Linked DNA regions of Undibacterium sp. 5I1. The protein of the gene in region 1 binds, or shares a complex with, the protein of each later gene. Links are inferred from orthologs where the notes say so. Each region holds a gene or a part of one and is shown on either strand. Other genes may lie near its edges. The genes, in order: sbcB and ssb.

Region 1 (3,149 bases):
TTGACTTTCACCGATGATAAAGTGAAGGCAAAAATGGACCAGATGTTATTGCTGCAAGTCGACGTCACCGCCAATAATGCAGATGACAAAGTATTACTGAAACGCTTTGGTTTGTTTGGTCCGCCTGGGATTATTTTCTTTAATCAGCGCGGAGAAGAAATTACTGGTGGACGTGTGATTGGTTACCAGAATGCTGAGAAATTTCTAAAATCGATTACTGCTTTTGAAGCATCGCGTTAAGTCTTTAGAGCAAGGTAATGCCTTTGAATAACGGCGATATAACGTCGATATAACAGCTAAGATATAAGCAAGCAACTACTCTGTCCTTGAAACGGGAGCGTACAAGTTCTATAGTCTTTAACTTAACAGTTGAATGGAGAATGAAATGACTTTACGTTTAGGTGATACCGCTCCCGATTTTGAGCAAGATTCTTCGATAGGGAAATTGAATTTCCATGCCTGGGCAGGTGATTCTTGGGTGGTACTTTTTTCACACCCTGCCGATTTCACCCCTGTCTGCACTACCGAACTAGGACTAACCGCCAAGCTGAAGCCTGAGTTTGATAAGCGCAACGTAAAAGCGATTGCCTTATCAGTAGATGGCGCAGAATCTCATTTGAAATGGATCAAGGATATTGAAGAGACGCAAAAGACGGTCGTCGGCTTTCCTATCGTTGCCGATGCGGATCGCAAAGTTGCGGCGCTATACGACATGATTCATCCGAATCAATCTGAAACGGTCACTGTGCGCTCATTGTTCGTCATCGATCCTAAGAAAAAAGTTCGTCTGATCATCACCTATCCGCTGACGACGGGTCGCAACTTTGACGAAGTTTTGCGTGTGATTGATGCCTTGCAATTGACTGATGGCTATACCGTAGCAACGCCTGGTAATTGGCGTGACGGCGATGATGTCATCATCCCTTTATCGATTAAAGATGAAGAAGTGATTAAGCAAAAATATCCAAAAGGATACACATCGCCAGTGCCGTATTTACGGATTACGCCGCAGCCGAATAAGTAATTGTGTCGATACTCTCAACGAAAATGCCCCGTTATTGCGGGGCATTTTTTATAGTGGTTTGCGCTGATAGCGCTACTATCTTACTGGCACAACCATCTCCGCGTAATCGTATAAGGCACCTAGAATTTCTTCATCACTTTCACTAGCAGTGTCGGACAACTGATCAATCTGATTGAAAAAATCATCCACCGTCCGTGCTTTGCCAGCACCGTCTAACATACGGGCGATGCGGTGTTCTTCCCACTGTGCTTGTTCAGCTTCGCTTAAGCTATCCGGGAAATTGCGGGCGCGATAACGAAATACTAATTCTGCTAAACGACTATCTTGAAAATCAGGATGTGTCTTAGCGAGTTGTGCAGGACTCATATTACGTAGTTCATTCAGCAGGCGCCTGTCACCCGCGCCTATAAATCCGCCATAAAGATCCTCATCAACATCCGCCGCCTCGTGCTGTGGGCGTGCATAGACTTGCTCCCACAGCGTACGCATGGCATCAGCTTGATCTGCCATTAACGTAGCCGCTTTTTGTGCATGCTGGTGGACTTGCGTCAGATCGATTTGCCAGCGCTCTGCCATTGGCGCGGATAAAGTTTTTAAGTTGCCGATCACGATGGGGGATTTGTTCAGGTGAATTGTCTTGACTGGCAAGCGTGTGACGCCCTCAGGCAGATCGTCAGTTTTGCTGAACATGCGTAGTTGTATGCTGGCTGCATCGAGCGTCGCCAATTCAGACGGATCATGCGCCAGATCCCAGGCGATCACTTCATTTTTATTTTTGGGATGGATCGTTAACGGCCACATCACAGCAAGGCAACCGCGCTCGGTAGGAAACATGCCGGATACGTGCAGAAAAGGTTTGCCTAGCAGCGGTACGCCGATCTCATTCGCCGCTTTTTCTTTTTTATGCAGCGCCAGACAAAACTCAAATAACTTAGGCTGATGCTGGCGCACCAGGCGGGCGAGGGCAATGGTTGCACGCACATCGGATAAGGCATCATGCGCTGATTCATGCGCAATGCCATTCGCAGCGGTCAGGTGTTCTAAGCGGAAACTCGGCTTGCCATCGTCATTCGTCGGCCAATGTATGCCCTCTGGTCGCAGCGCATAGGTCGTGCGCAGCATATCCATAATGTCCCAGCGCCCGCACTGGTTTTGCCATTCCCGCGCATAAGGATCGATCAGATTGCGCCAGAACATAAAGCGCGTGATCTCGTCATCAAAACGGATCGTGTTATAGCCAACACCGATGGTGCCAGTGTGCGCGAGTTCTGCCTCTATTTTTGCTGCAAACTCGTATTCAGGGATGCCGCGTTCCAGACAGGTTTGCGGGGTGATATGAGTGATCAGGCAGGACTGCGGGTCGGGTAAAAAATCATTCGCTGGCTGGCAGTACCACATCATGGGCTGACCAATTTCGTTCAACTCAGCATCGGTGCGGATTGCGGCAAATTGGGCAGGACGATCACGCCTTGCTTGCGCGCCAAAGGTTTCGTAATCGTGCCAGAGGAAGGTGGTTTCTTGCATTGGTCGTTTTTATCTGTACAAAAAATGTAAACAAAAATTAAAAATAAGGGGAGTATATTTTATTGTCCAGAGAAAGTCTGGACAATAGAGCATATTATCGATGTACACCTACCCAGTATATGGCTATAGTACGCCAATTGGATTAATCTCGCCGTTTGCTGGCTTTGTCTTCCAGGTAGCGCTGGCTACGGAAATACAGCAATAAAATAATCACAATCGCTAGCATCATACCCATGGTGATCCAGAATCCTGCAGCATGTTTCAGCAAAGGCATCTCAACAAAGTTCATCCCAAAAATGCCGGTGATTAAGGTCAACGGCATAAACAAGGCGGTGATGACGGTCAGCGTGCGCATGATTTCGCTGGTGCGGTGGGCCATTGCCGAGAAGTGGATTTGCACTGCTGACTCTAAAGATGCCTCCAGCCGCCGCGCATGGTTCAGAACACGGCTGATGTGTTCCATCACGTCGTTGGTGCGCACCAGTAGCAAATCTTTGGCACGACCGTCGCCACTATCGCTGCCGTCATGCGTATCTACAATGTGATCGCGCAGCTCTTGCAGGGCGTCACGCTGCTCCTCGTACAGGCTGTCGAGCTTGCG
Region 2 (3,175 bases), 1.0 Mb from region 1 along the record:
ATTAAGTCAGGGCGATCGTCCTGACCCCGTCGCCACAAGCTTGCAATTAATCGAAGAGCCGGTAGCCGATGCAAGTCGCTACGACAGCTTACATCAGGAGAATCAGCATGTTTAACATCATCAGTGAACTTAAATCACTCAAGTTATATGGAATGGCAACTGCCTATACCGATTTAACAGCACAGAGTACCGCGTCCGTGAGTACATCGGAATGGCTCATTCAACACTTGTTAGAAGCGGAATCGACGGATCGAGCGATGCGTTCGATCCGTTATCAGTTGCACGTTGCCAAATTTCCGATTCATCGCCACCTAGCTGATTTCGATTTTAGCCAATCCAAAGTAGACCAAAAGCTGATCGAACAGTTGGCCACGTTAGCCTTCACAGAGGCTGCGCACAACGTGGTGCTGATTGGTGGCACTGGCACAGGTAAAAGCCATCTGGCAACAGCACTGGCGGTCTCCGGTATTACGCAACATGGAAAGCGAGTGCGCTTCTTCTCAACGATTGAACTGGTGAATGCCTTGGAATTAGAAAAGGCAGCAGGCAAACAAGGACGCATGGCCCTAAGCCTTATGCAGATGGATTTGGTGATCTTAGATGAGTTAGGTTACCTGCCATTCTCACAGGTGGGTGGTGCGTTACTGTTCCATTTACTGTCTAAACTCTACGAACGAACCAGCGTCGTCATCACGACCAACCTGACATTCTCTGAGTGGAGCAACGTCTTTGGCGATGCAAAACTGACGACTGCGTTACTGGACCGACTGACACACCATTGCCATATTATTGAAACAGGTAATGATTCCTATCGTTTCAAACATAGCAGTGCCACAGCAAAAATGCGGATTAAATCAAGAGAAAGAAGCCGGGAATTAAACAAGCCTGAGACTGAGATATCAGCAGAACCTGGTGAAGTCACTGGGCAGGAGTTTTAGTGCTTAAGTGGCTAAATTGAGTTCAACAAATGGAGAAAACAATGCACACATAATTGATCGACAAACCTGAAACAAACTTGTATGCTCAGCAACTAAGCGCCTGGTCAATATTCAATGCGCGCAGCTGGTCAATATTGAGTGCGCGCCAACACCCATGTCCACCAATTTGACACTATATTTCGCCACCAACAATGCTCCTTGTTTACGTTTTATACGACTAGGTTATATAAAAACTATAACCGTTGTCAATAAGAAATGTGTAAACAAGAAAAACGCCCTACAAATCAAAGACTTGCAGGGCGTAGTTTACAGAATCAAAGAGACTAGGTCTCAAAACGGAATATCATCATCCATATCAGAAAAATTCGGTGCCGGGCGCGATGCTGGTGCCTGACGTGGTGCAGATGATGGCGCTGGTGCGCTTTGGCGTGGTGCTGATGGGGCGCCGCCGTACTCATCCATCGGTGCACCGCCGCCCATACCTGGACGTCCGCCCAACATTTGCATGGTGTCTGCTTTAATGTCGGTTGCGTATTTCTCTACGCCGTCTTTGTCGGTATATTTACGTGTACGCAGGCTGCCTTCTACATAGACTTGCGAGCCTTTTTTCAGATACTGACCAGCGATTTCTGCCAGTTTGCCGAAAAAAGTAATGCGATGCCATTCGGTCTGTTCTTTTTTCTCGCCGGTGGCTTTATCTTTCCAGTTTTCTGTAGTGGCAACGGTGATGCTGGTCATGGCGTCGCCGCTAGGCATGTAACGCGTTTCTGGGTCGCGTCCGAGATTGCCGATAATCTGGACTTTATTGAGGGATGCCATGTATTTCTCCTGTTGTTCGCTAATTAAGTTCACTAAGTAATAGTGATTATTTTGATGAATTTGACAATAACTCTGGCTAAAACCACATTCAGCCCATTCAGCCATCTCGCTGTTTAGCTGATTGAGCATTTGCCGCCGATTATAAGCCAGACAAGCTTAGTAAAGCGTTTCAGAATGCTCTTATCCATTCGTGACGTTGCCATAAAGATATGTCAAACACGGGACAAAAACAAAGTCCGCAGCTTGCACACGTCAAATTTCAAAAACCCGTTATAGTATCAGGTTGCTTGTTCCCGAATCAAAAAACCGGGGCGCCAAACCATCCTTACGGAAAGCAGTTGATATGACACAAAATACGGTCAAAGTTCGTGCAAAATCGGCCAAAGCAGCCAAGCCTGCTGAAATCGACTTCGATAAAACTGGCATCCCCGCACCTAAGCGTGACGAAATCCGCATTCGCGGTGCGCGTACACATAATTTAAAAAACATCAGTTTAGATTTGCCACGCAATAAGCTGGTGGTCATTACTGGTTTATCCGGCTCAGGCAAATCGTCTTTGGCGTTTGATACTTTGTATGCAGAAGGCCAGCGACGTTATGTCGAATCACTATCTGCTTATGCACGACAGTTTTTGCAATTGATGGAAAAACCGGATGTCGATCTGATTGAAGGCTTGTCCCCTGCCATTTCGATAGAGCAAAAAGCGACCTCGCACAATCCGCGTTCTACCGTCGGTACGGTAACTGAGATCCACGATTATCTGCGCCTTTTGTATGCCCGCGTCGGTACGCCGTATTGCCCGGATCATCCAGAAAATCCATTGGCAGCGCAGTCTGTATCGCAAATGGTGGATACCGTGCTGGCAATGCCGGAAGATACCAAGCTCATGATTTTGGCGCCCGTGGTGTCCAACCGCAAAGGTGAGCATGTTGATTTGTTTGAGCAGATGCAAGCGCAGGGCTTTGTGCGCTTCCGCGTACAAACTGGCACACACCCGGCCAAGATTGTCGAAGTGGATGATCTGCCTAAATTAAAAAAGACAGAGAAGCATACGATCGACGTGGTGATTGATCGTGTCAAAGTCAAGGCTGAGATCAAACAACGTCTGGCAGAATCATTCGAGACCTCACTGCGCATCGCCAATGGTCGCGCCTTGATTGTGAATATGGACAACGGCCATGAGCAATTATTTTCGAATAAATTTGCCTGCCCGACTTGCGGTTATTCGCTACAAGAATTAGAACCGCGCCTGTTCTCCTTCAATAATCCTATGGGTGCTTGCCCAGAGTGTGATGGCCTCGGCCACATCGAATTTTTTGATCCGAAACGGATTGTTGCCTTCCCAAATTTGTCGCTGGCCAGCGGTGCGGTCAAGGGCTGGGACAGACGCAATCAATTCTATTTCCAGATGTTGTCCA

The links.
Region 2: the proteins of sbcB (region 1) and ssb are in contact, whole or in part, in a crystal structure (PDB 3C94), measured with the Escherichia coli proteins. The link is inferred for Undibacterium sp. 5I1 from one-to-one orthologs.

Annotation. Positions count from the first base shown.
Region 1 is NZ_JAVIWI010000001.1:3,066,072-3,069,220, reverse strand. What follows is about bases 325-3,139. They hold sbcB (exodeoxyribonuclease I), read right to left. Parts: upstream 2,549-3,139; coding sequence 1,100-2,548; downstream 325-1,099. Other genes in these bases: RGU72_RS13475 (magnesium transporter CorA family protein), read right to left, coding at 2,691-3,139; RGU72_RS13485 (peroxiredoxin), read left to right, coding at 386-1,024. Also shown: protein-disulfide reductase DsbD, read left to right, coding at 1-240; more of RGU72_RS13475, read right to left, coding at 3,140-3,149. UniProt on the Escherichia coli protein: Degrades single-stranded DNA (ssDNA) in a highly processive manner.
Region 2 is NZ_JAVIWI010000001.1:4,066,991-4,070,165, reverse strand. The notes cover bases 14-2,854. They hold ssb (single-stranded DNA-binding protein), read right to left. Parts: upstream 1,758-2,854; coding sequence 1,269-1,757; downstream 14-1,268. Other genes in these bases: uvrA (excinuclease ABC subunit UvrA), read left to right, coding at 2,101-2,854; istB (IS21-like element helper ATPase IstB), read left to right, coding at 108-938; istA (IS21 family transposase), read left to right, coding at 14-115. Outside these bases: more of istA, read left to right, coding at 1-13; more of uvrA, read left to right, coding at 2,855-3,175. UniProt on the Escherichia coli protein: Plays an important role in DNA replication, recombination and repair. Binds to ssDNA and to an array of partner proteins to recruit them to their sites of action during DNA metabolism. Acts as a sliding platform that migrates on DNA via reptation.